Regions from separate parts of the Halomonas sp. H10-59 genome, predicted to be linked through region 2. Evidence: predicted binding sites of a transcription regulator. Region 2 holds the regulator's gene; each other region holds the start of a gene.

Region 1 (7,514 bases), 2.2 Mb from region 2:
CGGATGAAGGAAGGTCAGGACAAGATCTACTACATCGTTGCCGATGGCTTCAATGCCACCAAGAACAGCCCCCACCTGGAAATCTTCCGCAAGAAGGGCATCGAGGTTCTGCTGCTCCACGATCGCATCGATGAGTGGCTGATGAGCCATCTCACCGAGTTCGACGGCAAGAAGTTTGCCGATGTTGCCAAGGGCGATCTGGACCTGGGGGACGTCGAGGACGAAGACGAGAAGAAGGCCCAGGAGGAGACCGCCAAGTCCAAGGAGGATCTGGTCAAGCGGGTCAAGGAAGCGCTCGGCGAGGAGGTTCAGGAGGTCAAGATCACCCACCGCCTGACCGATTCACCGGCCTGCGTGGTGCTGCCCGAGCACGAGATGGGCTTCCAGATGCGCCGTATCATGGAGGCTGCGGGCCAGAGCCTGCCGGAGGTCAAGCCGATCCTCGAGCTCAATCCGGACCACGCCCTGGTCGCTCGCCTGGAAGGGGCCGACGGTGACGGCTTCGGCGATCTGGCGCGGATCCTGCTCGATCAGGCGATCATCGCCGAGGGCGGTCATCTCGACGATCCGGCCGCCTACGTCAAGCGTCTCAACGCCCTGCTGAGTGCCTGACAAGCTGGCTGCCTACGTCAAGAGCTCAAGCGCCCCAACCACGACGCCACCTTCGGGTGGCGTCGCTGCGTTCAGGCAACTGCAAGGCGTCGTTCTTGCCGCGCCGATGGCGGTTGTTCAGCGTTTCAGGCTGGCGAAGAGGTCGGGGCACTGGCGCTGAAGCTCCCTGTCGTCGAGCATGGCCTCGCGCTGGCGCTGGATGGCGTGACCTCGGCGCTTGAGCACCGCATCGATGTCATCGCCGCTGGCGCAGCTCACCTTGAGCAGGTTGATCAGTGCGTCCAGCCGCTGGGGAGAACTCGCCAGGGCCGCCTCGATATCGGCTCGGGCATTGTCGTACTGGCCCAATCGGTAGTAGGCGTAGCCACGATAGGAGAGGGCGTCGTTGTTGTTCGGATCGATCGCAAGCGCCCGGGTGTAGTCGGCCACCGCGCCCTCGAAGTCGCGCTCGATGCGCTTTTCACGTCCCGCGCTGACCTGCTGCTGGGCCGACTGCATGGGCGCCTGGCGGGCGATGATGGTCAGGTAGCGCGGGGCCACGTCGCTGCCGAGGGCCAGGGCGGCCTCGAAGTAGCTTCGAGCCTTGTCGAGCTCACCGGCGGAAAAGGCGTTGATGCCGGCGTTGTTGAGGGTCTTCAGGCGCACCTCACGCAAGCCGTCATGACCTTGACTCGCCTTGAGTGCCTGCTCGAACAGCGCTGAGGCGTCAGCGTGGCGGCCTTCCCGATAGAGAATCCAGCCCTGGGCGTTCAAGCCTTCCATCCGGGCCAGCGGATCAGGACTTTCGAGCAGAGGACGTAGTTCGCGCAGGGCGGCCTGGTTGTCACCCTGCTGCAACAGCGCCTTGGCCCTGGACAGCGGGGCCTGCTGGGCAACCACCGGCCACGCCACCCCGACGCTCAGCAGCACGATCAGCAGGGCGTTTATCGTAGATGTGGGTTGGCGCCGTCGTTTTCCCTTCGCTGGCCCGGCCAGGTCTGTCGCCATCGCGCGCGACGCCAAGGCGCCCTGCGTGTTCTTCATTAGAAGCCTACCTGCGGAGAATCTCGCTCCGCTGCAGCGATGACGTCGGCCAGTTGGCTCTTCAAGGCGTCGCGCTCCTGCTCGATGGCGATCAGCCGGCCGTGCAGATCGTTGTTCAAGATGCGCAGCACATTGTCGTCCTGGACCTTCAGCACGACCGTGCCCCGGCCATCCAGCGGCATGTCCCGCTCCTGCAGACGGATGACCGGCAGCACGCCTTCGGGCGGGGCGATGGAAAGATTGACCTGGCTCGAGGGTTTCATCATCGCCATGGCCAGCCCACCGACGAAGAACAGCAGACTCAGCGCCATGAACAGCCTGGCGTTCTTGGAGATCTCCTGCAGATAGCGAATGCGCAACTCGGTGCCCTCTCGGGTCTCGCCAGAGCGCTCATTGAGCAACAGGGTGTGGGTCTTGTTGAGCAGGTGGTAGCCGAGGATCAGCAGCACCACGGCGAAGCCTGGCAGACCGTACTCCAGAAGCGTGGGAAAGCTGTTCATCACGGGCACCCGGCGGTGGGACAGGGCTCAGGCCTACGTATGCCCTTGTCAGCATAGCGCAGGCGGCCGTCCTCGCCGCGCGAAATTGGCCTGGTACAGGTTTCTGGGCCGCTTCGCTCGCGCTGTATCGCTGTCCTGTGGCGCCATGATGCGGGTCAAGTAGGGGCGACGAGACTACTGCTAAGGTCGAATTGTGCTCTCGAGGGCAGGTGTTTTTTCGCCGATCGAGAAGCGTGCAGCACACCCGCCGCCTCCGATGCGGCGACCGCTGCTGCCACCGAACAGGCGGGCCGGCTGCCATCTCCGAGGGATGGCCGTCGCTCAGCATGCAGGACTAGCGTTGTCATTTACTCTGTTGAGGTGCAAGTCGATGAAAGAGCAATTCGCGCAAGCGTGGGAAGGGTTTGCCGGGGGCGAGTGGAAGAAGGGCGTCGACGTACGAGACTTCTTGTTGGCCAACGTGACCACCTACGAGGGTGACGAGCGTTTCCTGGTCAGCGAGCCGGCGGCCAGCACTCGCGAGCTATGGGACACTGTGATGGAAGGCGTCAAGAAGGAAAACGCCACCCATGCACCGCTGGACTTCGACACCTCGCTGGTATCGACCATCACCGCTCATGACGCCGGCTATATCGATCAGCGTCTCGAGACCATCGTCGGACTGCAGACCGACGCGCCGCTTAAGCGGGCGATCATGCCCAACGGCGGCATCAAGATGGTGGAGGGCTCATGCCAGGCCTACGGTCGTGAACTCGATCCTCAGGTCAAGAAGGTCTTCACCGAATTTCGCAAGACCCACAATCAGGGGGTGTTCGATGTCTACACCCCGGACATCCTCAAGTGCCGCAAGTCAGGGGTGCTGACCGGACTGCCGGACGCCTACGGGCGTGGACGCATCATCGGTGATTACCGCCGGGTCGCCCTTTACGGCGTCGACTTCCTGATGCGTGACAAGCAGGCGCAGTTTGCCTCGCTGCAGCAGCGCTTCGAACAGGGCGAGGACCTGGAGGCGGTGATCCAGCTGCGCGAGGAAGTCGCCGAGCAGTATCGTGCACTCGGCCAGCTCAAGGAAATGGCCGCCAAGTACGGCTTCGACGTCTCGGTCCCGGCTGCCACCGCCCAGGAGGCCATCCAGTGGACCTACTTTGGCTACCTGGCGGCAGTGAAGTCGCAAAACGGCGCCGCCATGTCACTGGGACGTACTTCCAGCTTCCTCGATATCTACCTGGAGCGTGACCTGCGCCAGGGAGTGATCGACGAAGCCCGCGCCCAGGAGCTGGTCGATCACTTCATCATGAAGCTTCGCATGGTGCGCTTCCTGCGCACCCCTGAGTATGACGAGCTGTTCTCCGGCGACCCGATCTGGGCCACCGAATGCCTGGGCGGGATGGCACTGGACGGACGCACCCTGGTCACCCGTACCAGCTTCCGTTTCCTCAACAGCCTCTACACCATGGGCCCGAGCCCGGAGCCCAACCTCACGGTGCTGTGGTCCGAACAGCTGCCCGACGGCTTCAAGCGCTACTGCGCCAAGGTGTCCATCGACACCTCATCGATCCAGTACGAGAACGATGACCTGATGCGCGTGGACTTCGCCTCCGACGACTACGCCATCGCCTGCTGCGTGTCTCCCATGGTGATCGGCAAGCAGATGCAGTTCTTCGGTGCCCGGGCCAACCTGGCCAAGACGCTGCTTTACACGATCAACGGCGGCGTCGACGAGAAGCTGAAGATCCAGGTCGGCCCCAGGAGTGAGCCGATCGCCACCGAGGTGCTCGACTTCGACGAGGTGTGGGCGCGCATGGATGGCCTGATGGACTGGCTGGCACGCCAGTACGTGACCGCCCTCAATGCCATCCACTACATGCACGACAAGTACAGCTACGAGGCGGCGCTGATGGCGCTGCACGACCTCGACGTCAAGCGCACCATGGCCTGCGGCATCGCCGGGCTGTCGGTGGCGGCGGACTCGCTGTCGGCGATCAAGTACGCCAAGGTGCGCCCGGTGCGTGATCCTGACGGCGTGGCGGTGGACTTCGAGATCGAGGGTGACTACCCCTGCTTCGGCAACAACGATCCGCGCGTCGACGATATCGCCTGCGAGCTGGTCGAGACCTTCATGAACAAGATCCGCAAGCTCAATACCTACCGTGGCGCCGAGCCGACCCAGTCGGTGCTGACCATCACCTCCAACGTGGTCTACGGCAAGAAGACCGGCACCACGCCCGATGGTCGTCGCGCCGGTGAGCCCTTCGCACCGGGTGCCAACCCCATGCACGGGCGTGACACCAAGGGTGCGGTGGCCTCGTTGACGTCGGTGGGCAAGCTGCCCTACGCCCACGCCAAGGACGGGATCTCGTATACCTTCTCCATCGTGCCGAGGGCGCTGGGCAAGGACGAGGGCGCCCAGCGCAGCAACCTGTCTGGCCTGCTCGACGGTTACTTCCACCACAGCGAGCGTCAGGAAGGCGGACAGCACTTGAACGTCAACGTGCTCAACCGCGAGATGCTCGAGGACGCCGTGGTCAATCCGGACAAGTATCCTCAGTTGACCATTCGCGTGTCCGGCTACGCGGTGCGCTTCAACTCCTTGACCGCGGAACAGCAGCGCGACGTGATCTCCCGGACCTTCACCGAAACGCTCTGAGCCGACAGTCGTCTCGCCCGGGGCCGCGACAGCGGTCCCCTTCCGGGCTCCGGGTCTCTCCCGGAGCCCCTTTTCGTGAGGAGTCTCGATGATGATCACTGGCCGTCTCCATCACCTGGAGAGCTGTGGTGCCGTGGATGGCCCAGGCATTCGCTTTCTGGTGTTTCTACAGGGCTGCGTGATGCGCTGTCAGTACTGCCACAACCGCGACAGCTGGGATCGCCAGGGCGGACGTGAGGTGACGGTGGACGAGATACTCACCGAAGCCAGAACCTATCTGCCGTTTATGCGGGCGTCGGGGGGCGGCATCACCTGCACCGGCGGCGAGGCGCTGCTGCAACCGGCGTTTGTGCGCGACCTGTTTCAGGCGGCCAAGGCCGAGGGCATGCACACCTGCCTCGACACCAATGGCTACGTCTGCCACTACGATGAGGTCCTCGACGAATTGCTTGCCGCCACCGACCTGGTGCTGCTGGATCTCAAGCATCTCGACGAGGGCGTGCACCGTGAGCTCACCGGTATCCCCCGACGCCGTCCCCTGGCCTTTGCCCGTCATCTGGCGGCGATCGGCAAGCCCACCTGGATTCGTCAGGTGATCGTGCCTGGCTTTACCGACAGCGAGGCATCCATGCACCTGCTGGGGGAGTTCGTCGAGACGATGGACAACGTCGAGCGTATCGAGCTTTTGCCCTATCACGCACTTGGCGAGTACAAGTGGCAGGAGCTGGGAGAGCACTATCCGCTGGCAGGGGTGGCGCCACCGAGTGGCGAGACCATGCAGCGTCTGGTGACGATCGCCTCGCGGTATCACCCGGAGGTCATCGCTGGCTGACGTGGCGACGTCGCCCGCTCGAACAACACAGCGAGCCCCTTTCACCCTTTGGTGAGAGGGGCCTCGCTGTTGTTTCAGAAGAGCTGTTGTTTCAGGAGATGAGCAAGCGCGGCAGCGCCTCTGGGCGTCAGTCGCTCAGTTCGCCCCTGCGGCTGGCGGCGGCGGTGAACAGCACATCGGTGGAAGAGTTGAGGGCGGTCTCGGTGGAGTCCTGGACCACGCTGATGACGAAGCCGATGGCAACCACCTGCATCGCCACGTCGGCGGAAATGCCGAACAGGCTGGCGGCCATGGGAATCAGCAGCAGCGAGCCACCGGCCACACCGGAGACGCCGCAGGCGGCCAGGGCGGAGACCACGCACAGCAGCAGGGCGGTGACGAAGTCCACGCTGATGCCCAGGGTATGGGCGGTGGCAAGGGTCATGACGCTGATGGTGATGGCGGCACCGGACATGTTGATGGTAGCGCCGAGCGGAATCGAGATGGAGTAGGTGTCCTCGTCCAGCTTCAGACGCTTGCACAGCTCCAGGTTGACCGGGATGTTGGCTGCGCTTGAGCGGGTGAAGAAGGCGGTGATGGCGCTGCCGCGCAGGCAGCTGAAGACCAGCGGATAAGGGTTCTGGCGAGTGGCCAGGAAGACGATCAGCGGATTGGTCACCAGGGCGACGAACAGCATGCAGCCGACGATCACCGACAGCAGTTGGGCGTACTCCAGCAGCGCACCGATTCCGGCTTCGGCCAGGGTGCCGGCGACCAGTCCGAAGATACCCAGCGGCGCCAGACGAATGACCCAGCGCACCAGGGTCGATACCGCCTGGGACAGGTCCTCGATCATGCCCTTGGTAGCGGCACTGGCGCTGCGCAGCACCAGGCCGAGGCTGACGGCCCACACCAGAATGGCAATGAAGTTGGCGTTCATCAATGCGCTGACCGGGTTGGCCACGGCGCTCAATAGCAGGTTGCGCAGGATCTCTACCACGCCGCCTGGCGGATTGCCGCTGGCCTGAGCGGTATTCAGGGTCAGTTCGGTGGGGAGGGCGAAACTGGCCACTACTGCCACCAGCGCCGCCACCAGGGTGCCGATCAGATACAGCACCAGTACGCTGTGGATCTGGGTCGGCTGGCCGCGCTGATGGCCGGCGATGGCGGCCATCACCAGCACGAAGACCAGCACCGGGGCGACCGCCTTCAAGGCCGAAATGAATACCTGGCCGAGCAGCGATACCGAGGCGGCGAGCTCGGGGGACAGGGTGGCGACGGAGATACCGCAGAGGATACCGATCACGATCTGAGGGATCAGCCCCAGACGATTCAGCGCCTTGAAGGGGGCGCTCAAGGAGGTGGACATGGCTCTGGTCTCGAAGCGTGGAGTGTGCATCGACCGTCGCGTCAGGACGGATGGGCGTCGGCTTGTGGCCGGAAGGAGGGCGATTCTATCACCGTCGGCCACACCCAACGGTTCGACTTAAGCATGATATCAGCAGTAAGAATCTGGCATGGATCAGCAGTTGCATAGATGGTGTGGCTGCATTCCAGGTGTCCGCTGAAAATATTGACTGGGTCGGGGAGATGTTCGGCCCGGTGGCAGCAAGCCCCGCCTGATCGGCGGGGCTTGCGTGGGGAAGAGAGGCTTCCCGGGAGTGGCTTGGCGCAAGGCCTGGCGTGAGTCTCCTCGAGGCGTCTTTCTGTCGAGCAGACGCCGACAGGGCCTTTGTACCGGGATCACGCGATAAGGGGTTCTTTACCGGGGTTCTTCACCGGGGTTCTTTGCCAGGGCTTAGCGGGCGCCGGTCAGCGCCTGGGCCAGCTCGCGCGTCAATTCGAGCACGGCTTGGGTACCTTCGGCGGGAGTGTCGCCGCTGGCCTGGGCATCGATCAGCGCCGAACCTACCACCACGCC
Region 2 (7,514 bases):
AGATTCCCGCGGACGGCAACCTGACCTCGGGTCTTGCCCAGATCGACGAGTCGCTGCTGACCGGCGAATCGCTGCCCCTCCTGCGTCGCCAGGGAGATGCCGTGCACGCAGGTACCCTGTGCATGGACAGCCCGATCGAAGTGATGGTCACCCGCGTCGGCGACGACACCCGCGCCGCCGGCATTCTCGATCTCACCGACCGTGCCTTCACCCATCGTCCACGTATCGCCCGCCTGGCCGAGCAGGTGGCCCATCGCTTCGTGTTGAACCTGCTGGTCATCACCGCCCTGGTGGCGCTGGTCTGGAGCCTGATCGACCCGAGCCGCAGCCTGTGGATCACCCTGTCGGTACTGGTGGTGACCTGCCCCTGCGCCCTGGCGCTGGCGACCCCCACCGCCCTGACCGTGGCCCACGGCCGGCTGAGACGTGCCGGGGTACTGGTGACCCGAGCCGATGCGCTGGAGACCCTGGCCTGCCTCGATCGCGTCGTCTTCGACAAGACCGGCACCCTGACCCGGGGGCGTATGCAACTCGCCGAACACCGGCCGCTGAGCGACGACGAAGGAAGCGCCAACAATGGCGAGATGGACGCTGCCGCCAAGCGCCGGCATCTAGCACTGGCGGCGGCACTGGAGACCGGCTCGGAGCACCCCATCGCCCGCGCCTTCGCTGCCTGGCGCGACGCCAGCTGCCAGGCCAGCGAACTGCGCAATCACCCGGGCCAGGGCGTGGAAGGCGTGATCGACGGCCGGCGCTGGCGACTGGGCCAGCCGCACTTTGCCTGCCTGGGCCAACCCGTTCCTGAGCTCCCTGGCGCAGGGCTTTGGTTGCTGCTGGCCAGCGAAGGCAAGCCCCAGGCCTGGTTCAAGCTCGACGATCAGCCCCGTGACGACGCCGCCGAGACCCTCGCCGCCCTCGCCCAGCGAGGGCTTGCCATCGAGATCCTGTCGGGCGACCGCGCCGTCAACGTTGGCCAGCTTGCGCGCACGCTGGGCGTCGGTCAGTGGCGTGGCGAGGCCTCCCCCGAGGACAAGCTCGGGCACTTGAAGGCGCGGCAGGCACAGGGCGAAAAGGTGGCCATGGTCGGTGATGGCATCAATGACGTGCCGGTACTGGCCGGCGCCGACCTTGCCATCGCCATGGCCGGGGCCAGCGACCTCACCCGCACCCGCGCCGATCTTGTATTGCTGGGCGAACCGCTCACGGGTATCGTCGAAGCCATCGAGGTGGCCCGCCAGACCCGTCGCATCATTCGCCAGAATCTGTCCTGGTCGGTGCTCTACAATGTCGTGGCGCTGCCCGCAGCGGCGCTGGGCTTCGTGCCCCCATGGCTTGCCGCCATCGGCATGTCACTCAGCTCGTTGCTGGTCATCGGCAATGCCCTGCGTCTGCGGCGCGGACGCACCAGGCCGACCGCGACACCTTCACCCGTCACCGCAAGCCCCGGCCCATGAGCATCCTTTACCTGTTGATACCCTTGTCGTTGATCCTGCTGGGCCTGGCGGTCTGGGCCTTCTTCTGGGCGGTGCGCAACGACCAGTTCGAGGACCTCGAAGGCCCCGCCTATCGCATCCTGTTCGAAGATGAAGACGACACTCGCAGTGCCGATGACGGCGCTTCCTCGTCCGAAACGCCTGCGCAGACATCCGATCGTGATCCATCGTCCAGAGGGCCTGAGTGAATCCTACCGGCCTGGAACTGCCTCCCATGATGGCGGCCTTCGTGTTTGGTCTGCTTGGTGGTGCACACTGTATTGGCATGTGCGGCGGCATCATGAGCGCTCTGACCTTTGCCATCCCCACCAGCATGCGTCAACCTTGGCGGGTGGGCTCTCTGGTGCTCGGCTACAATGTAGGTCGTATCACCAGCTACTGTGTGGCGGGCGCTCTGGTTGCCACCCTGGGTTCGGTGATCGGCCTTTCGCCGACCCTGCGTGGCCTGATGCAGATCGTCGCCAGCCTGATGTTGATCCTGATGGCGCTTTACATTGCCGATCTATGGAAAGGCCTGCGTCACGTCGAGGCACTGGGGCGTCACCTCTGGAGGTACCTGGAACCCGCAGGCAGACGCCTGTTGCCGGTGGTGCGTCTGCCCCAGGCGGTGGCGCTGGGCGCCATCTGGGGCTGGCTGCCCTGTGGCCTGGTGTACTCGATGCTGGCCTGGAGCCTGGCACGGGCCGAACCCCTCGAGGGCGCACTGCTGATGGCGAGCTTCGGTCTTGGCACGCTTCCGGCGCTGGTGGTGACGGGCCTCGCCGCCAGACAAATGCAGGCCCTGCTGGCGCATCGGGCAACACGCCTCGCCGCCGCTGGCATGATCATCGCCTTTGCCGTCTGGCAACTTTGGACTGGGCTGCATCAATGACGCATCCTACCTCTAAGTTATTAATCCTAAAGAGGTAGACGCCACTTTTAGCTGATCTGAGGGTGTAGAATAGTGCCATCAACGTGCTGTACGGGCGACGTCTGTTCTCCCCATGGCCCAGTCAATATCGATCCCAGATCCACAGGAGCTGCGAATGAGTCCTACGGCCCAAGATCGGCGGCGTCCCATGCTGCATGAGACTCGCTGTGAGTCCTGCAGCCTGAGTTCCTTATGCCTTCCGCTGTCGCTGGAGACCGCCGACCTCGAGCGCTTCGATTCCATCATCCGTCGTCACCCGCCGATCAAGAAAGGCACACGATTGGTCGAGCAGGGAGATCGCTTCACCAGCGTCTTCGCGGTCCGATCGGGGAGTCTCAAGCAGATCACCACCGAAGGCAGCGGCGAAGCTCAGTTGACCAACTTCTTCCTGCCCAGTGAACTGGTTGGCCTGGATGGCATCGACGACGGCCGCTATCCCGGCAGCGTGGTGGCGCTGGAGACCACCACGGTGTGCGAGATTCCCTTCGACCGCCTCGATGCGCTGACCCAGACCCTACCGGAGCTGCGTGCCCAGCTGTTTCGCACCCTGAGCAAGGAGCTGCGAGAGGACCGCCGGATGATGCAGCTGCTGTCACGCAAGACCGCCGATCAGCGCCTGGCCTGCTTCTTCCTCGGCCTGTCCGACCGCTTCCGCCGCCGCGGCTATTCGCCGTTCAGCTTCCGCCTGTCCATGTCCCGCGCCGACATCGGCAATCACCTGGGGCTGGCGGTGGAAACGGTCAGCCGTATCCTCGGGCGTTTCCAGCAGCAGGATCTGGTGGCGGTATCGGGACGTGAGGTCAATATCCTCGACCTGACCGCGCTGTCGACCCTGGCCGACACCGAAGTTACCTGAGCGGGCCTGGCGGCAGTGTGCCGGGCTTGGCCGGCAGGGCCCGGTATCCAGGATCTGGAAAGCAGAGCGTAATAGATGGCGTATGACAAAAAGAGGCCGCCTCCGGAGATGCGGCCTCTTTTGCTGTCATGGCGTCCTGCACATTCGCTGTTGGCGAGATCAGCCGGCATCCACCACGTCGATGCGCCGGGCCTGGCGTTCGGCCTGTACGGCCTCCAGCCCCTCGAAGTCAAACAGTTGCCGATCCGCCAGCTGCGACGGCGCCACATTGGTCACCGCCTTGAACATGCTCTCGAGGCGCCCGGGATGCTTGACCTCCCACTCGGCCAGCATCTCCTTGACCACCTGGCGCTGCAGGTTGGGCTGGGAACCACACAGGTTGCACGGGATGATCGGGAACTCCATCGCCTCGCTGTAGGCCTGGATATCGGCCTCGCGGCAGTACGCCAGCGGGCGGATAACGATGTTCTTGCCGTCGTCGGAGAGCAGCTTGGGCGGCATCGCCTTGAGGCTGCCACCGAAGAACATGTTCAGAAACAGCGTCTCGAGAATGTCCTCGCGGTGGTGGCCCAGGGCGATCTTGGTCGCCCCGATCTCCTCGGCGAAACCATAGAGCGAGCCGCGCCGCAGGCGTGAGCAGAGCGCGCAGGTGGTCTTGCCCTCCGGCGTCTTCTCCTTCACCACCGAATAGGTGTCGCGCTCGAGGATGTGGTAGTCCACGCCGATGCTGTCCAGATAGTTCGGCAGCACATGCTCCGGAAAGCCCGGCTGCTTCTGATCCAGATTCACCGCCACCAGCGAGAAGTTGACCGGCGCGTTGCGCTGAAGGCTGCGCAGGATCTCGAGCATGGTGTAGCTGTCCTTGCCACCAGACAGACACACCATGATCTTGTCGCCTTCCTGGATCATGCCGTAGTCGATGATGGCGTTACCGGCCTGGCGGCGCAGGCGCTTCTGCAGCTTGTTGAACTCACGCCGTGCCTTGGCCTGAACTTGGGCTTCCGTCTGATCGCCATCCGTAGCAGGGTCGGCCGGGCTGACGCCGGCATCGATCGAGAGATGGTCATCCTCGGGGGTACGGGGATCGAACAGGGTGGCGGAGGCGGACTGTGGCGACATGGGAGCGGGACATCACGGCTGAAAATGAAAGAGGCGCCAGTCTACCATCCGGACGCTTTAGTGGCGAAGAGGTCAGCGACCGCTTACCCCGGCGAGGACAATACGGGAGAGGCTTTTCGTCGGCAGCACATCGGAAAGCGCCAAGGACGACACCGCCGTAGTGGCGCCCTTGCGCGTCGTGGCCTGGTCTGGCAAGTCGAAGAACGCAAGTGCCTGTCAGCCAGGCCCTAGGCGCTGTCCGAAAAGTCGACGAGCGAAGGTTAGACAAGGCAAAAATCGGTGAGAAAGCGCAGTTTACGGGGTGTAAATGAGCATTTTGACCGGGCTGGCGCACCAGACGATTTTTAACGCCGTATTACCGAGCGCAGGCACTTTTCAGACAAGCCCTAGACGACGTTCAGCGCCAGCAGATAGCGCACCACCACGCCCAGCAACAGCAGCAGGATGCCGGCACGTTGCCAGCCAAACTCGCGCACGGTCAGGGTCAGGCGCTTCTCCCAGAACTTGACCATGCCCCACAGGTCCCGGGTACGGCGATAGTACTGGAGGTAGGCCACCAGCACCGAGACCAGGCCCAGCGCCAGCAGCGTGGGCTCGAGAAGGGTCAACATGGCGTGCAGACTCATGACAGGATCTCCTTGCAGGTGAATGGTTGCCGGTGCGGGTGGCACCGGGTCAGCGCGATGGCGCCGTGAGTGCCCCGCTCTCCAGGCGCAGATGCATCAGCGCGGTGGTGACGGCGTCGCCCAGGGCCGTATGGCGTCCCATGATCGGGACTCCCAGTCGCTCTGCCAATTGTTCAAAGGTCGGCTGCACCTCGATTTCCGGGTGACTTCGGCGCAGCCGCTTGCGGTACTGCTGGGCCACGTCGATGGTGGCGTTGGGCAGCGAGAAGCCAAACTCCGCCTTCAGGTAGCGATCCAGCATGGCCAGGTCGAAGTCGATACACCAGCCGACCAATGGGCGATTGCCGATAAATTCCAGCAGCGTCGTCAAGGCCTCGCGCACCTCGAGGCCGCCTTCCAGGTCGACCCCTCGCAGGCGATGGATGCAGATGGAGTCTCCACTCAGGCTGGCAGGACGCGCGAGCCGCAGGTCCAGCGACTCGCTGGTCAAGACGCGATCGTCACGAATGCGTACCGCAGCGATGGACACCAGCTCCGCATGACGGGTATCCAGACCGGTGGTTTCGCAGTCCAGGGACACCAGCTCATCGCCGGTATAGGGATTGAACAGCCAGGCGAAATCGCCATCGGCCTGCCGACGCCTGTCGGCCACACGCCTGATCGCTCTCAGCATCGGGTACTCTCCCAAGCGAAACCATTGACGCCAAGGCAGCTTGCCCTGGGGGGCTGCCTCGACACTCATGCATACTCCAGGTGATAGCGGTGGGACAGGCTGGCCTTGAACTCCTTGACCAGATGCAGCGCCTCGCGCAGCAGGTCCCGCTCCAGTGAATTGAGCGACTGCACCACCACCCTGTCCGGGGCGTCCGTGGCCCGGGCATCGTCGCGCCGGTAGGCCAGCTGCGCCCGAAGCCGCAGCTCACAGAACAGCGACAACGCCTCGCCGAGATCCTCCGCCACCACTCGCTCGATGCGCCCGAGTGACGCCAGCGCCGCCAGCCGGTCGTGGGTCGAGGTCTCACGCAGCCCGCACTCCAGCGCCATGGTGCGAACACCGTGGACGATGGGAAAGATCCCACCCTTCTTGATGTCGACACCGTGCTCGGGCTTCTTCAGCGTTCCAAACAGGGTCAAGGGCGTCGAGAACCGCAACACCCCCCTCGCCAGATGGGTCAGCAACAGTTCATTGCCCCGTGTTTCTTCGATCAGCACGTCGTGGAGTCGGTCCACCAGGGCAAAGTCACCGGCCACCCCCGAGGCGTCGGCAAGCACCGCCAGACGCATCAGGCTTTCTCCGTCGGGTTCGCTGACCCAGCGACGGATGCGCCCTCGCCACTGCGCAAGGGTGCCGATCCACTGGGGGTTGGAGACCATGATGTTGCCCGGGCAGCGCGGATAGCCCAGATCGTCGAGCACGCTGGTAAACCGCGCGGTATCTGCACTGAGCTCGTCCCACTGCTGGTCATCGGCCAGGATCAGCGCATTGTCCTGGTCGGTCTTCAAGATCTGCTCGCCGCGCCCTTCGCTGCCGAGCACCAGCAGACAGGCGCGCTCGCGCTGAGGGGCCGGCATCGAGAAGTGCCAGGCCTTGCTGATGATGCGCCCATTGAGCGCCGACAGCATGCCCATGGCGAAGCGCATGCGTACCCCTTGGGCCATCAGCGCCTCGACCAGCTCCGGCGCACGCTGACTTGCTTCGCTGAGGGAGGCCAGGGTCGTCGCCTGCTCGACCTGCAGGCTGACCACGTAGCTGCGGCTGGAAAAGAAGCTGAGCACATCGGTCAGCTCCACGACACCGATCAGCCGCTGGCCCTGAAGCACCACCACCCTGGCCACCTTGTGGCGGGTCATCTCGATCAGTGCCTCGAACAGGTACTGGCTTTCATCCACCGTCACCAGCGACAGATGAGCGATGCCACCGACCTCGGCATTACCGTCGCACCCCTCCAGCACCAGGGCCTCGAGCAGGTCGGTCTTGGTCAGCATGCCAGGACCGTCGGGCGTCTCGACCAGCAGGCTGTCGGCGCCCTTGTCCTTGAGGGTCAGCACGGCGTCGCGAATGCATGTCGTCGAGCCGACCTTGAGCGGCTCACGCATGCACTCGTTCACCCGGGCGAGCATGAATCCGGCCAGGGTGACGCCGCCCTCGGCGCGACGTTCGGCCAGCAAGCGCGTCTTGCTGATCAGGCGCTGGTGAAAGTAGTCCGAGAAGGCGGCGTTGTTCTCGCACAGCGACAGAAACAAGGTGTGCGGCATCAGATAACACAGGCTTTCTTCTTCGGCGACGAAGCGGTAACGGCTCTGGCCGTTGATCACGCTGATGGCACCGAACAGATCGCCCCCGGTGTAGTGGCCGATGCGCCCCCCGGCGGGGCCTTCGGCCGGGTCCAGTTCGGCGACTTCGCCCTTGTGGATCACAAAGACGAACTCGCCGGACTGCCCTGCATCGAGGATCACGTCATCCCGCCCGTAGTAGGCGATATCCAGCCCGCCCAGGACCCGCTCGCGCT
Region 3 (7,514 bases), 2.3 Mb from region 2:
CGCGCCCACACGGGGAGATCATCGCGCTCGACACAGGGCCGGTGACTTGAGAACGCCAACCACCCACGACAAAAACCACAAGGAACGCTCCCATGGTCGAAAACAACGCCACCATTGGCATCACGTTCGCGCTGTATCTGATATTGATGCTGGTCATCGGTATCATTGCTTACAAGCGCACCACCAATCTGTCCGACTATATCCTTGGTGGCCGCTCGCTTGGCCCCTGGACGTCGGCGATATCTGCCGGCGCCTCGGACATGTCGGGCTGGCTGCTGCTGGGTCTGCCCGGTGCGGCCTACGTCAGCGGTCTGTCGGCCTCCTGGATCGCCGTGGGCCTGTTGATCGGCACCTGGCTCAACTGGCTGATTGTCGCCCGGCGCATGCGCGTCTACACCTTCAAGGCCAATGACGCCCTGACCCTGCCGGACTTCTTCGCCAAGCGCTTTCGCGAGAAGGCACCGCTGTTGCGGGTGATCTCGGCGGTCTTCATCCTCTTGTTCTTCCTGTTCTACACCAGCTCCGGCCTGGTTGCCGGCGGCAAGCTGTTCGAGACGGTATTCGGCTTCGACTACACCATCGCGGTGACCGTCGGTACGCTGGCCATCATCTCCTATACCTTCTTTGGCGGCTTCCTGGCGGTCTCCTGGACCGACCTGATCCAGGGTCTGATGATGGCGGCGGCGCTGCTGGTCGTGCCGGTCATCGCCCTGACCGAACTGGGTGGCTTCAGCGGCAGTGGCCAGCAGATCCTGGCCGAGAACCCCGACATGCTGAGCTGGTTCGTCGATGCGTCCACCGGTGAAACCCTGACCGCCATCGGCATCATCAGTTCGCTGGCCTGGGGCCTTGGCTACTTCGGCCAGCCGCACATCCTGGCGCGTTTCGCGGCCATCCGCTCCGAAGCCGACATCCCCGCCGCCCGCCGCATCGCCGTGACCTGGTCGGGCCTGTGCCTGGTCTGCGCCATGGCGGTCGGTCTGCTGGGCCTGGTCTACATGACTCGCGACCTGGGTGACGGCGAGACCATCTTCATGGTCATGGTCAACGCCATCTTCCATCCGCTGGTCGCCGGTGTGCTGCTCGCCGCCATCCTGGCTGCGGTCATGTCCACCGCCGACTCCCAGCTGCTGGTGTCGTCCTCTGCCCTGACCGATGACTTCTACAAGGCGCTGTTCCGCCCCGACGCCAGCCAGTCCGAGCTGGTCTGGGTCGGCCGCTTTGCGGTCATCGGCATCGCCGTCATCGCCTACCTGCTGGCGATGAACCCGGACTCCACGGTACTGGGACTGGTGTCCTACGCCTGGGCCGGTTTCGGCGCCGCCTTCGGTCCTGCACTGATCATGTCGCTGTACTGGCGTCGCATGAACCAGTGGGGTGCGCTGGCCGGTATCGTGGTCGGTGGCATCACCGTGGTGGCCTGGGCCGAGATGTCCGGCGGGCTGTTCGATCTTTACGAGATCGTGCCCGGCGTGATCTTCGCCTACATCGCCATCGTGGTGGTGAGCTTGATGACCGCCGAGCCGAGCAAGGAGATCACCGAGCAGTTCGACACCCTGGAAGACGCCTGATCGTCAGTGATCGTCTGCCACGCAAGAAGGCCGCCCTCGGGCGGCCTTCTTCGTTACGGGACACATCCAGCACGCACCTGGCGCTCAACGCTCACTGACGGTCGAACCGCCCTGCCCACCTTAGCCGTGCACATCAGCCCCGTTCAAAACAGGCCGGCGTAGCGACACAGCAGCAGCACGATAAAGCTGACCAGTGCCAGCGGATACCAGGGCATGGCCCCCGCCAGACGCCACCAGCCGGGTACCGGTGAGAAGTGCAGCGGCATGGACAACCCCCCGCCCAGCGCCCACACCCCCAGGACGACCATGGCCAGCCTCGCCGGCGTCGGGAGATCACGAATCAGCCAGGGTTCCAGCAGCAGCCACACCGCCAACAGAGCGGTCAGTGCGAGCACCAGTGCCGCCCCGCCCCAGGGCAGCGTCGACATGCCGAGCAACCTCTCACGCCTTCGTCTGGCCACCATCCCGCACTCTCCTCCGGAGTCTTCTCCCACAGTGAAGACGATTTATCGCCGGACGGCGAGCGTTTATGCAGTGCACAAGCGCGCATCGACGTCTACGCCACAATGTGCAAAAAAATTGTACAGCATTTACATTACCTACCCGCCCAAGTCGATTTAGTTCCATAAATTCTGGCTAGTTACTGCTACCTGGCCAATTAAATATTTCTACAAGACATTTAGAAACACTGTTCGTAAACTGCGGAGCGTACAAGGTTACTTCCCTCGGGAAGGATGCCATCGGATCATCAAGGAGGTCCCGCATGAACATGACTCGACTGATGGGCACCGCAGCCCTGCTCGCTACCACCACCTTCGCCGCCCAGTCTGCCCTGGCCTATCAGGCAGGTGACATCTACGTGCGCGGTGGCTTCGAGAAGGCCGACCCCACCTCGGACAACGGCGATATCGCCAACCAGGATCTCGATGTCTCCGAAGAGAACGGCTTCGCCTACGGCGCCGGCTACCTGTTCCACGACAAGTTTGGTGTCGAGCTCAACGGCTCCGAGGCTATGGAGCACGATATCGCGGTCAACGGCGGTAATGTGGGCAGCGTCGACCGTACCCCGGTCAACCTGATGCTCAACTACTACCCGCTGGGCGGCGTGGAAAACGCTCGCGTCCACCCCTACGTTGGCGTGGGCATGAACTACACCCACTTCTCCGACGAGAGCTTCAACGCCGACCTCGATAGCTCCTACGGCGCCGCAGCCCAGGTGGGTCTCGACCTCAGCGTCACCGACAACCTGCTGGTCGGCACCTACGCCCGCTACGCCGATGTCGATTCCGATATCGAGGTCGACGGCCACGATGTCGGCGAGGCCGAGATCGATCCGATGACCATCGGTGCCGGCGTCACCTATCGTTTCTAAGCGCTTGCGCTGTATTGAGAAAACGCCTGCGCGATCTTGAAATAAGCGGTTGAACGGTCAGCTCGATCGCGCCGCATTCCAACCGCAGCATCGAAGGCGTCTGGCTTTGCCAGGCGCCTTTTTTGGTGCGTTGACGGTTCATTTTTGTCGACCAAAGGAGGTATTGAGGTAGATCAATAACCACGTTCTCGATGCGGCATACACTGCTTGGCAATCGGGCTCGCCGAATGGCTCGCCGACTTTTGCCAGTACGCAAGGAGAACACCATGCGCCATCCCCTGATCACCACCGCCCTGGTCGCCGCCATCGCCGGCAGCGCCCTCATCAGCAGCCAGGCCTTTGCCGCCTACGGCAAGGGCGACATCTACACCCGCATCGGGGTGGCGAAGGTCAAGCCCGACTCCGACAACGGCTCGCTGTTGGGTGGCGACATGGACACCGACGTCCATGACGACAATGGTTTCGCCTTCACCCTGGGCTATCGCTTCCACGACAAGTTCGGCGTCGAACTGCTGGCCGCTGAGCCCTTCGAGCACGACGTCGACCTCAGTACGGCAGAAGGCGATATCGGCGCCAGCGTCGAGCACCTGCCGCCGACTCTGACCGTGCAGTACTACCCCTTCGGTGGCACCGAGGCGCGGGTACAGCCCTACGTCGGCCTGGGGGTCAACTACACCCACTTCTCCGACGAGGATATCGCGTTGGACGGTGCCGATCTCGATCTGGAAGAGTCCTGGGGCTGGGCCGGCCAGGCGGGCCTCGACCTGGTCATCGACGACCACTGGGCGGCCAACATGGCGGTGTGGTATCTGGATATCGACAGCGACGTCGACCTCAACGGCGAGGACATCGGCGAGATCGAGGTGGACCCCTACGTGATCATGGCCGGTATCAGCTACCGCTTCTGATCCAGGGCTCGACCGCTAACACGCAGCGCCCGCTCCTGCCTGGCAGCAGCGGGCGCTGTGCTGTCACCGTCACCAGATGGCTTCTGTGGTCGTTCGCGTGGCAGTTGCCACTGCAATTCTCGAGGCAGGGGCTGCGGTAACAGGGCAAGCAGAGGCCTAGGCTTAGTACGAAAAGCCGGCGAGCGATGGTTAGACAAGGCAAAAACCGGTAAGAAAGCGCAGTTTACGAGATGTAAATGAGCATTTTGACGCGATTTTTAACGCCGTATTACCGAGCGCAGGCGCTTTTCGTACAAGCCTTAGCGGGGATGATAACGTGACAGCCCCAACCTCCCCAGAGTGGCATCATCGAGGTGCTCGACGGCCTCTACCGCCGCCAGCGCCTGGTGGTAGCCCTCGCTGAGGAAGTCACGACCGGCCAGCAGGTGCTCAAGGTACTCGCGGGCGGGCCGCAGGCCATCCCCCTGGCGTTCGGCGCCGGCGATATAGACCCAGGCCTCGATCGGCCCTTGTTCGGTGAGCACCGGCAGACGATGACGGTCGTACTCGTGCGGGTAACCTTCGAAGGGATCCATCTGCCGGATCTGCTCTGGCTCAAGGAGTTCGAACAGCGCGCCCTCGACCCGATCGCCTGGCGCCGGCACCACATTGGCGTGGGCAATGCCCGGCACCCGGGAGGCCTTGTTGAAGCGCAGCGCGTAGCCTTCCAGGCTGCCGGCCAGCACACGCCGGGTCTCGCCGATGCGCGCGGCGACACGCTCAATGTTCATGTTGCTGCCATAGGCAAAGTACCAGGGCATCGCCTTCTCCTCGCTGGGGACTTCTTCCGTTACCGGCGATTCAGTTTTCGGTGATCAGCCGGTCGATATCCTCGACAACCTTCTGCAACAGCATCCGGTCCTGGGCGCGCGCGCCTTCCTGGATCAGGTAGGCGTCCACCGCCGGGGCCACATCGCAACTGGCGGGCAGGGGTGCACGCTGTTCGACCAGGGTATCGAGCCTGGCGATAAACACGAAGCGCAGCCACTGGGGCAGCGACATGGTATCGATGCAGAACGGCTGCCGACTGTTGAAGGCGGCGGCCTCCGGCTTGTCCATACGCCACATGTTGGCGGCCTTCATGGTCGCCTCGAGCTCGCGCAGGGCCGCGCCCAGGGCGTCGTGGACGGAAGGTTCGGTGGGCATGATGCCTCCGCTTTGAAAATGGGCTAGGTGCACGTCATTGTCGCGTGCCGGACCAGCGAGGGCCAGCCCGGCAGCAACACGCGCCCCCCAAGAAACCGCTGCAAATGCGGCACCTCGAAGGGCACGCCTCGACGTGCAGACTTTCTCGAACGAGGATCTCGCCGGATGGATGAGCGATTCGGCCTACAGGGGCTCGGCGGCGGGCAGTACCTTGCGCAGGAAGTCCCGGGTACGCGGGTCCTGCGGTGCATGGAACAGCTCCGAGGGAGGCCCTTGCTCGACGATGCGCCCGCCCTCCATGAACACCACCCGGTCGGCCACGTCACGGGCAAAGGCCATTTCGTGGGTGACCACCAGCATGGTCTGGCGTTCACGCGCCAACTGCTTCATCAACGCCAGCACCTCGTCGACCCACTCGGGATCCAGCGATGAGGTGGGTTCGTCGAACAGGATCACCTCGGCCTGGGCGGCCATGGCGCGGCCGATCCCCACCCGCTGCTGCTGGCCCCCGGACAGCGACGCCGGATAGGCGTCCGCCTTGTCCGACATGCCGATGCGCTCGAGGATCTCCCGTGCCCGCTGGTGGGCCTTGGCCCTGGGCCAGCGGTTGACCACGATCAGACCCTCGGCGATGTTCTCAAGCGCCGTCTTGTTGGCAAACAGCGCGTAGTTCTGGAACACGAAGGCCGTGTGTCGACGGGCAGCCAGGATCTCGGACTTGCTGGCCTGGGTCAGGTCCAGATTCAGCGGACCCAAGGTCAATCGGCCACCATCGGGCTGCTCGAGAAAGTTGAGACAGCGCAGCAACGTCGACTTGCCGGTCCCGGAGGGGCCGATTACCACGATGATCTCGCCCTGCTGGATCTCCAGGTCGATACCGTCGAGCACGGTGGTATCACCGAAGCGCTTGGTCAGTCGCTCTAGCTTGATCATCGACGATAGGCCTCGTTGAGTCGGGATTCCAGGCGCCGCTGCAGCCAGGCCAGTGCCTCGACGATGGCCCAGTAGATCAACGCCACGGTGATGAAGGCCTCGAAGTACAGGAAGCTACCGGCGGCCTCTTTCTGGGTCGCCCCCATCAACTCGGTGACGCCCAGGGTGAACGCCAGCGAGGTGGCCTTGATCATGTCGATGAAGTAGTTCATCAACGTCGGCACCGCGATGCGAGTGGCCTGGGGCAGCACGATCCGGCGCATCAACTGGCCGTTGGTCATGCCAATGGACAGCGCCGCCTCGGTCTGACTGCGATCCACGCCGACGATGGCGGCGCGGATCGACTCCGCCATATAGGCCGAGAAGTGCAGCGTCAGCCCCATGATGGTGGCGGTGATGCCATCGATGGTGGTCAGAAACGACAGCACCTGGGGCAACCCGTAGTAGAACAGGAACAGCTGCACCAGCAGCGGCGTGCCGCGAAAGAACGAGATGAACCACAGCGTCAGGCCGTTGAGAACCGGGATCTTGAGTACCCGGATCACCGCCAGGCCACAGGCCAGCACCAGAGCCAGCGCCATCCCGGCCAGCGCCATCCCCAGGGTCAGGGGCAGGTAGCTGAGCAGGATGGGCACCAGCCCAACCATGTAGTCGAGGTCGAGAATGCTCATGGAGAGTCGATCACCGCTCAGGGCGTGGTGATATCGGCATCGAACCAGCGCTCGGAGATCTCGCTCAAGGTGCCGTCTTCACGCAGGGTGTCAAGCGCCTGGTCGACCTCGTCGCGCAGTTCCTGGTCGTCCTGGCGGAACGGCAGCGCATTGCGAATCTCGGAGAACGGCTTGCCGGCCAGCGCCAGCGGCAGCGGCTTTTCCTTGATCACCTGGGTGGCGCTGACGCGATCCATGACGAAGGCATCGACACGACCCAGCGCGGTGTCCTGCTCGATGTTGCTCTCATAGGTGCGGATATCAATCTCGTCGGCGTAGGGCAGCTCGCGCAGCAACTGCTCGTAGTTGGAGCCCAGGTTGACGGCCACGGTCTTGCCCGCCAGATCCTCGACACCGGAGACCTCGTCATTGCCTTCCTTGGTCACCACCTGAGCACCGTCATACACATAGGGCGAGGTGAACAGGTACTTCTGCTCACGTTCCTCGGTGATGGTGATCTGGTTGGCGATGGTGTCGATGCGCCCGGACTCGAGCATGCCGAACAACCCTGAGAAGTTGGCGGTGACGAACTCCACCTCGGTGCCCATCTCTTCGGCCACCGCTTCCATCACGTCGACCTCGAAGCCCTTGAGGGTGTCCTGCTCGACGAAGGTAAAGGGAAAGTAACCACCGGACATGCCGACTTTCAGGGTGTCGGCGTGGGCACCGGCAGCGACACCGATGGCACCTGCGGCGGCAAGAGAAACAGCCAGATGACGAACCATGGACGGCTCCTTGAAAACGATTGGGGCGGCCAGTGCGGCATGGCCCGGGAGGGTGACAGGTGGAGGCATCCATCGCCACTTCAACCCTGGGCTGCTCGATGGCTCAGCAT
Region 4 (7,514 bases), 2.3 Mb from region 2:
GGGTTCTGCTGGTCCGATGGTTCGACCACTTCCTCGAGTTCCACCCTGTAGCAATGTCCGGCGAGGTGGGTCGACACGAACCGATGACCCTCGGGCATCTCGGCGGAGGCCGGGAGGAGCCGGCGTACACGATCCAAGACCTCCTCTGACAATACCTCATCCTGCTTTTTGACCAACATCCAGCCAAGCTGCGTCACGATCCCCGCGACGGTAGCGATGGGGCCCGGGTAGAGCTGCCAGAACTGGGTGAAGGTGGGGCCGCGGGCGATCGATACGCTGACGTACTCGGGGCCGAACATGATGATGAGAACAGCGATGATCAAGACAATCAGCGACACCGCAATGACTAGATAGCCAAAGACAGTATCACCGGTGTAGGAGGGACCTTCGAATTCGATCGGTAGGTCCTCCAGCGTCTGCTGTGCATCCATGCGCATCTCCTGTGGCTCCGTTGGCCGGAGCCGTTGTACTTCCCTGTAGACCCCGACCTCGCCGTGATTTACCGCATCCCTTGAACGGACGAGTATCGAGTGAGTGACGCACAGTCCGGGCGACATCAGGCATCTTGCCAAAGGCCCATCTGTACGTTGGTGAGAGTGTCTCCAGAGGGACCGTGGCCTGGCAATGCCGAGGCTTTATGCGACCTATCTAATACGCTATTGGCGATTTGATGGTGCATAGTTGTGAGGTCTTGGCGACATCTCCGTTCGCTGCGGCAAGCAAGGGGGCGGCGAGTCGATCGCGACGTCAGGCCTATTCGAACGTCTCCTCCGGCAGAGCATAGCGCCAAGGCGCTGACCAGACGGCGGCTCGGTAGCGGGGCTTCTCGGCTCTGGGTGGTGATACACGCTACCTGAACTAGCGCTGCTTCTGGAGATGGAAGCTTCATGCTTCCCGCCCGCGGATTACACGATCCCCGCATCAAGTCCCGCCGCCAGGGTCATGGCGAGCTCCTCCACCTGGTCGGTGAAGTCATCCTGCCATTCACCCCGCAGCACCAGTGGCGTCTGGACCCATTTCCAGCGCAGACCGGTGACGATGCCTTCCACCGCCCGCTGCGTGCCGGTGCCGTCGTGACCCGCGCGGATGTACAGTACGCAGGGCAACCCCTGGGTGTGTTCCAGCACGGGGTAGTAGCTACGATCGAAGAAGTCCTTGAGGGCACCGCTCATGTAGCCGAGGTTCTCGGTGGTGCCAAGCAGGATGGCGTCGGCTTTCCTGACATCCTCGGGGCCAGCATCAAGCGGCGCCAGTACCTGGACGTCCACGCCGTCGATGTCCGGATGGCGGGCGCCACGCTCGGCCGCTTCCCTTAGTGCCAGGGTGTTGGGCGAGGGTGCATGGGCGACGATCAGCAGACGTTTCATGCGGGGCTCCGGCAAGGCTGGTGCGAGGATGGTGGCTAGAGCGGCGAGCGACGGTTCGGTGCGTCGATCTTCCGGCTGCCCCCTTGAAGCCATGGGGGATCATCATCATGTCAAAGACATGCGGGTTTGACAGCCCGGGGCGACTCGTCAAGGCTGGACATGGCTGCCGCGGTGAAATATCGCCTAGCGGTTGCATGAACATCACGCAGACGCCCTTTGCAGATTGTGAACCATTTCGATCCAGGGAGGATATCACCATGCCCTTTGCGCTTTCTTCGCTAAGAGTGACCAGCACCGCCTTCGACAATGATGGCGCCATCCCCGCACGGCACTCCCAGGAGGCAGAAGATCTGTCTCCGGCGCTGGCCTGGGACGGCCTGCCCGAGGGTACCAAGTCGGTGGCGGTCATCTGTCACGACCCCGACGCGCCGCTGGTCCAGAAGGGATGCTACGGCTTTGTTCACTGGCTGCTCTACAACCTGCCGGCGTCCCTCTCCTCGCTGGAGGAGGCCACCGATGAAGGCACCCGAGGAATCAACGACGCCGGCAACCTCGGTTTCAATGGTCCGATGCCGCCGGAAGGGCATGGCGTGCACCGCTACTACTTCTGGGTACTGGCGCTGGACACCGAGACGAACCTGCCGGAGGGCCTCGGCATGAATGAACTGCTGTCCGAGGTCGAGCCGCACCTGCTCGGCATGAATCGGCTGGTGGGGAGCTATCAGCGCGACGCCTGAGGCGCCTCGGCCACCATCAGAACATGACGTACTGAAGCCCGTTTTTAACGGGCTTCTCGTTCAAGGATGACGCCCATGTACGAATGGATTTCTGCCCACAAGGACGTATTGCAGACGCTGGCCAGCGTAGGCTCCTTCATGATCTGGCTGATCTACGCGCAGCTTCTGTACTTTGGCTTTCGCCGCCAGCGTCGACCCCGGCTGATCATCAATCGCGGCAAGCGAAAGAATCTGGATGCGCTGTGTGTGATCAGCAACATGAGCGCCGAACCCATCTACTTGCAACATATCATGATGACGCTGGAGACCTCGGAAGGGGACTGGACGCTGGATGTCAGTGACCACGAGGCGGATCTTGACGATGATGAAGACCAGCAGGAAGCGGGCCACAACGCCAGTCATTGTACCCACCAGGGTCCGCTGGACAGCGGTGGCTTCGTTCATATCGGTTCGTTCAATGCCTTGAAGGAACGTATCACCACCATCGCCGACATCGACGAGTCACGGGATGGGCTGGTATTCAAGGCCGTCTGTGTACGGGTGATCGGCACCTACTGTTCGGAGAACCTGCCGATCGGTGCCGAGCGGCGTTTCGTGTTTCACCAGAGCGAGGATTCCTGCACCCTGGTGCCCGAGACCTGGGATACTCTGCAGTTCAGTACTCGCCGCCAGCGGCGGGCCCTGAAGGCCGATATCAAGCGTATCCATGAGCGCCAGGCCCAAGGCGAGGGCGAAAAGGCGGAAAAGGAAGATAAGGAGGAATAGGGAGCAATAGGAAGACAGCGCCTGACAAGGCTCTCCTTCCATTGGACGACTGGCAATCCGGCGGGGGGCAGAGTACCGTCTTCGCTTTTCCCACCTGCGAGAGTGTCATGAGCGACCTGCCCCCCTGTCCCGCCTGTGAGTCCCCATACGGCTACGAGGATGGCCATTCCCTGGTCTGTCCCGAGTGCGGCCACGAATGGTCGTTGAACGCCGAGCCCGATGAGAGCGGTGACGAGGTGCGTGACGCCCACGGCAATGTGCTGAGCGACGGCGACAGCGTCACCGTGATCAAGGATCTGAAGGTCAAGGGCTCTTCCTCGGTGGTCAAGGTCGGCACCAAGGTGAAGAACATCCGCCTGGTCGATGGTGACCACGACATCGACTGCAAGATCGATGGCATCGGTGCCATGAAGCTCAAGTCGATGTACGTCAAGAAGGCCTGAATGCGGCCCTTGAGGCGTCATGCAAGGGCAAACGCCAGCGCTTGGAAAGCGCTGGCGTTTTTTTATGCTCGACTTGCGTTGGTTGCCCTGACGCGACCTGTGCTCAGGTGAGGCTGGCGCCCACGAACAATGTCACGGTGGTGACTCCCAGGGTCATCAGGATATAAGGCAGTGCCCACTTGACGAAGCGCTCGTAGGGTATCTTGGCAAGCGCCAGTCCGGCGACCAGATGGGCGGCGGTGGGAGCGAACATGTTGATCCAGCCGCTGGCGGACTGGAAGGCGGTGACCACCAGTTCGCGATCCACGCCCGAGAAGTCGGCCAGTGGCGCCATCAGCGGCATGGACACCGTGGCCAGCCCCGAAGTCGATGGGATGAAGAAGCTCAGCACGATGTGGACCACGTAGGCCACCACCACGAACAGTCCCGAGGACAGGCCGGCTACCGCGCCTTCGGCCCAATTGAGGATGGTGTCGATGATCACGCCGTTGTCCATCACCACATAGATGCCGCGTGCCACGGCCACCACCAGGGCCACGCCGATCAGGTCCTTGGCACCATCGAGGAAGGTCTCGATGAAGTCGGATTCGGACTGTCGATTGATCAGGGCGATCAGGATGGCAGCGCTCAGGAACAGGGTGGAGAGTTCATCGAACCACCACCACAGGGTCGGAAAAGCCGTGATGCCCATGTCTTCCCAGGGCACGACGCCGTAGACCATGATCCCGAAGGTCATGAAAAACACCGTCATGGTCAGCTTGTGGCGCAGGGTAAACGCCTGGGTCGAGGCGGCATCCTTGGCCTGAGGGGCGGCCGCCAGATGCAGGTCCGCCAGCACCGAGCGCTGCGGGTCGCGCTTGATCCGCGCGGCGTAGCGCATCACGAACCAGATAGCCAGCGACACCAGGATCACGAACTGCACCAGCCGGAGGGTGATACCGGCGCCGATCGGCAGGCCGGCGAAGCCCGAGGCGATGCCGGTGGCGAAGGGGTTGACGGTGGAGGCCAGCACACCGGTGCCGGAGCCGAGCAGGATGATGCCTGCGGCCACCATGCGGTCGTAGCCGGCGGCGGTGATCACCGGCAGGATGATGGCCCAGAAGGCGACCGTTTCCTCGGCCATGCCGTAGGTGGACCCACCGAGGGCAAACAGCACCATCAGTACGGGAATCAGGTACTGCTCGCGCCCGCCAAAGCGCTCGACCACCGCGCCGATCCCGGCATCTAGGGCGCCCGAGCGCATCGTCACCGCCAGGAAGCCGCCGATGACCAGCACGAACAGGGCAACGTCCACGGCCTTGTGGAATCCCTGGATCGGTGCCACCAGCACATCCAAAGGCCCCTGGGGAGAGCTTTCCAGCACCTGGTAGGTGCCGGGAATCGGCAACAGGCGGCCGTCACCCTGATAGTCGAGCACGTCGCTGGCAGCAATGACCTGATCGCTGCCTTCCACATGGTAGTCGTACTTGCCGGCGGGCATGACCCAGGTCAGCACCGCCACCAGCGCGGTGATCACAAAGAGCAGGGTATAGACCGTGGGCATGCGCAGGCCGGAGCGCCGTTTGGAGGAGGTCGCTTGCGTTTCCATCTCGGTTTCCTCGTTTCAGAAGGTCATGGTGTAGGCTCTTTTGTTGTCGGTGTGATCAGGGACAGACGGCCCTTGTGTGACCGCCTGTCTTCGAGTCTACGGGCCTCGACAGTCTGTCGGGACTTGGGTCGGCACAATGCTTGATCCGCTGCAAGGACGGCGACGATGCGGCGAGATGAGAGGTAAATTTGCTGGCCTGGCTCAAGAAACGAGACGACCCCAATGTTTCACCGCACGCGGTCTCGCTCCACGACGAGACACGCGCAGGGTTGTCGTGTGCAGGGCAATAGGAAGTGGCGCTGGGGTCGGCTGACAGGGCGGTTGAAAGGGCGGCTGGAAGGACGGCCGGGAGGCCGACTGAGCGAGTGGCCGACCCTGCCGTAAATGAGGGCCTTGGGTCGGGTGATATGGCCAGGGGCCCGGTGTGGCGGCCCCTGGCGAGTTCACCCATAGCCCAGAGATCAGCCTTCGAAGTTCCAGGTCAGGCGGGCGTTGATGCGACCCTCGCGGCTATCGGTCTCGAGGTCACGATCGCCGATGGGCTCGGCGTACTCCAGGGTGAGGCCGTACAGACGTCCTTTGCCCAGACTGACGCCGGCCGCCGCCGAGGCCAGGTGGCTATCCGCGTCGCGCTCCTGAAACTCGGTGCGGGCACCATCCAGCACCAGGTAGGGCTCGACGCGCGAAAGCCAGGCGCTATTCACAGGCTGCAGATAGCGTAGTTCCAGCGCCCCGGCGAAACCGTAGTCGCCCTCAGCTTGGCCGGCGTCATAGCCGCGACCGAAGCGTTGGCCACCGTAGTTGCCGCGCTCGGGTTCCGGCAGCGCATCGTCGGAGTAGAAACCGTTGGCGCTGGCGGTAAGGCGCCAGTGATCGCCATACAGGCGTCTGTACTGGGCGTCCAGCTGCCAGCGGGTGAAGTGTAGATCTCCGTTGTCGGCAAGCGGTGTACCGTTGAGCCGGCGCTGCTGCTCGTTGGCCCCCAGATCCATGCCCTGGCGCAGGGCCAGCGAGGCCAGCCAGAACTGACGTCCACGCTGGGTGCGATAGTTCAGGTCCAGATCGGCGGCCGAATACTCGGATTCCTCGACCAGTTGGTTGAGAGTCTGTTCCTCGAAGCTGAGTGATGTGGTCTTGGTCTCGTCGTGGTGACGCAAGGCGCCGCCCAGGGTCAGGCTCGAGGAACGTGACAGCAGCAAGGGGTAGGACAGCCCCAGGCGATAGCGTCTGCGGTCGGTATCCTGATCCTGGCGCAGATCGAAGCGCTGTCCGTCGAGCAGGTAGATCAGATTCTCCTCGTCCTCACCGTCATAGCTGTCGGCGGAGGCGGTCAGGGTCAGGCCGTCGTTGCCGATATCGGTACGATAGTCCAACGCGTAGAGCTCGTTGTCGTTGTCGATGGGCCACAGCCAGGAGAAGCCCAGGCTGTCGCCCCAGGTAGTCAGGCTCTGGGTCGAGACCCTGTTGATGAAGACGGCGTCCTGCTCATCGCCGCCGCTGAGGTTGCCCGAATAGTCAAAATGATCGATACGACGTTCTTCGACACGCAGGGTAGTGGCGCCGCTGGGGGTGCGCGGCACCGGTGCCTTCAAGGTCAGGCTGGCACCGGGAATTCGCTCGATCAGCCCGCTGACACGCTCAAAGGTGCTGCGCGTCAGAGGGCGTTCTTCCAGCAATGGCTGGACCAGTTTCTCCACCCGGCCCGCCACGGGGTCATCGTCCACCACGATCTCGGTACGGGCGATATGCCCCTCCACCAGTACGATGCGCACGTTGCCGTCACGAAAGTTGTTGGTTGGCAGGTAGGCGAAGGACAGCGGATAGCCGCCATCCTGGTAGGCGTCGGTGATCGCCTGGACTTCGGCCTCGATGGCCTCTCGGCTCACACTCTGCCCGATCATGGCCTGAAGTCCCTGACTCAGTTCGGCCAGATCCAGCACGCTGTCGCCGATGAAGCGCACGTGACGCACGGTGACGCGGGCAGGGATGCCGGCGCTGGCGTCGCTGGGCAGGTCAACCTCGGTTTCCACGCTGCGCTGTTGTGGCGCCAGCCGGCGATTTTCGATGATGTCGTCGACGGTCTCCAGCGTCTGCTGGGCCTGGAGGGGGGACACGGCCAGCAGGCTGCCGGCGGCCATCACTAGTGGAAGGGGACTGTATCGCGAACGTGGCGGGGTAGGCGGCTTGGTGTAGGGCGTTGGTTGCGGCGTAGTGCTTGGCATAGGCTTCCTTGTCGATCCCTGGTAGAGGCCCCTCAAGGGGGCTCGAATATTGTTATGAACAGCGTCTGGACTGGTGTTGGGTTTGACCTCAAGAAAAGGCCCGATACCCGCGGGGGTATCGGGCCTGCGTCTGGCATGGCTGGTCAGGCGAGATCAGTTTCTGCCCAGCAGTCCTCCCAGAACGTTGCTGACCAGGCCGTCATTGCTGCTGGAGTCGTTACTGCTGCCGTCCTGGCTGCTACCCATGTCACCGGTAAGCTTCTCGGTCACGCCACCGACGGCGTCCAGGGTGCCGCCGACCAGGCCACCGCCGCTGTCGCTGTCGCCACCGCCGAGGGTGCTGGTCAGGGTGTCGGAGACGCCAGAGACCAGGCCGCCGCCACTGTCGCCAC

What was found. Region 2 encodes FNR, which switches genes on or off when oxygen is low (the NO sensors DNR and NnrR bind a similar motif). Its sites were predicted from a motif close to TTGATNTANATCAA; they were not measured.
Region 1: a site for FNR is predicted at 2,281-2,294, ahead of pflB (formate C-acetyltransferase). Genes of this name have one in related genera too.
Region 3: a site for FNR is predicted at 3,107-3,120, ahead of NFG57_RS13430 (OmpW family outer membrane protein). Genes of this name have one in related genera too.
Region 4: a site for FNR is predicted at 5,041-5,054, ahead of NFG57_RS14290 (YfcC family protein). Genes of this name have one in related genera too.

The regions. Positions count from the first base shown of each region.
Region 1 covers NZ_CP098828.1:3,325,918-3,333,431, reverse strand. The annotation lists gene htpG (molecular chaperone HtpG) at 1-612, shown strand, start outside; gene NFG57_RS14555 (tetratricopeptide repeat protein) at 730-1,635, opposite strand; gene NFG57_RS14550 (hypothetical protein) at 1,635-2,135, opposite strand; gene pflB (formate C-acetyltransferase) at 2,506-4,782, shown strand; gene pflA (pyruvate formate lyase 1-activating protein) at 4,871-5,614, shown strand; gene sstT (serine/threonine transporter SstT) at 5,742-6,962, opposite strand; gene trpA (tryptophan synthase subunit alpha) at 7,392-7,514, opposite strand, start outside.
Region 2 covers NZ_CP098828.1:747,761-755,274, reverse strand. The annotation lists gene NFG57_RS03435 (heavy metal translocating P-type ATPase) at 1-1,454, shown strand, start outside; gene ccoS (cbb3-type cytochrome oxidase assembly protein CcoS) at 1,451-1,681, shown strand; gene NFG57_RS03425 (sulfite exporter TauE/SafE family protein) at 1,678-2,364, shown strand; gene fnr (fumarate/nitrate reduction transcriptional regulator Fnr) at 2,519-3,259, shown strand; gene ttcA (tRNA 2-thiocytidine(32) synthetase TtcA) at 3,419-4,378, opposite strand; gene NFG57_RS03410 (hypothetical protein) at 4,765-5,004, opposite strand; gene NFG57_RS03405 (3'-5' exonuclease) at 5,054-5,746, opposite strand; gene NFG57_RS03400 (DUF294 nucleotidyltransferase-like domain-containing protein) at 5,743-7,514, opposite strand, start outside.
Region 3 covers NZ_CP098828.1:3,066,127-3,073,640, forward strand. The annotation lists gene putP (sodium/proline symporter PutP) at 93-1,571, shown strand; gene NFG57_RS13420 (hypothetical protein) at 1,715-2,035, opposite strand; gene NFG57_RS13425 (OmpW family outer membrane protein) at 2,335-2,943, shown strand; gene NFG57_RS13430 (OmpW family outer membrane protein) at 3,210-3,851, shown strand; gene NFG57_RS13435 (gamma-glutamylcyclotransferase family protein) at 4,151-4,651, opposite strand; gene NFG57_RS13440 (YqcC family protein) at 4,692-5,036, opposite strand; gene NFG57_RS13445 (amino acid ABC transporter ATP-binding protein) at 5,220-5,969, opposite strand; gene NFG57_RS13450 (amino acid ABC transporter permease) at 5,966-6,640, opposite strand; gene NFG57_RS13455 (amino acid ABC transporter substrate-binding protein) at 6,658-7,404, opposite strand.
Region 4 covers NZ_CP098828.1:3,265,187-3,272,700, reverse strand. The annotation lists gene NFG57_RS14315 (hypothetical protein) at 1-431, opposite strand, end outside; gene NFG57_RS14310 (flavodoxin family protein) at 906-1,367, opposite strand; gene NFG57_RS14305 (YbhB/YbcL family Raf kinase inhibitor-like protein) at 1,625-2,104, shown strand; gene NFG57_RS14300 (hypothetical protein) at 2,180-2,869, shown strand; gene NFG57_RS14295 (zinc ribbon domain-containing protein YjdM) at 2,977-3,312, shown strand; gene NFG57_RS14290 (YfcC family protein) at 3,416-4,900, opposite strand; gene NFG57_RS14285 (POTRA domain-containing protein) at 5,362-7,122, opposite strand; gene NFG57_RS14280 (collagen-like triple helix repeat-containing protein) at 7,276-7,514, opposite strand, start outside.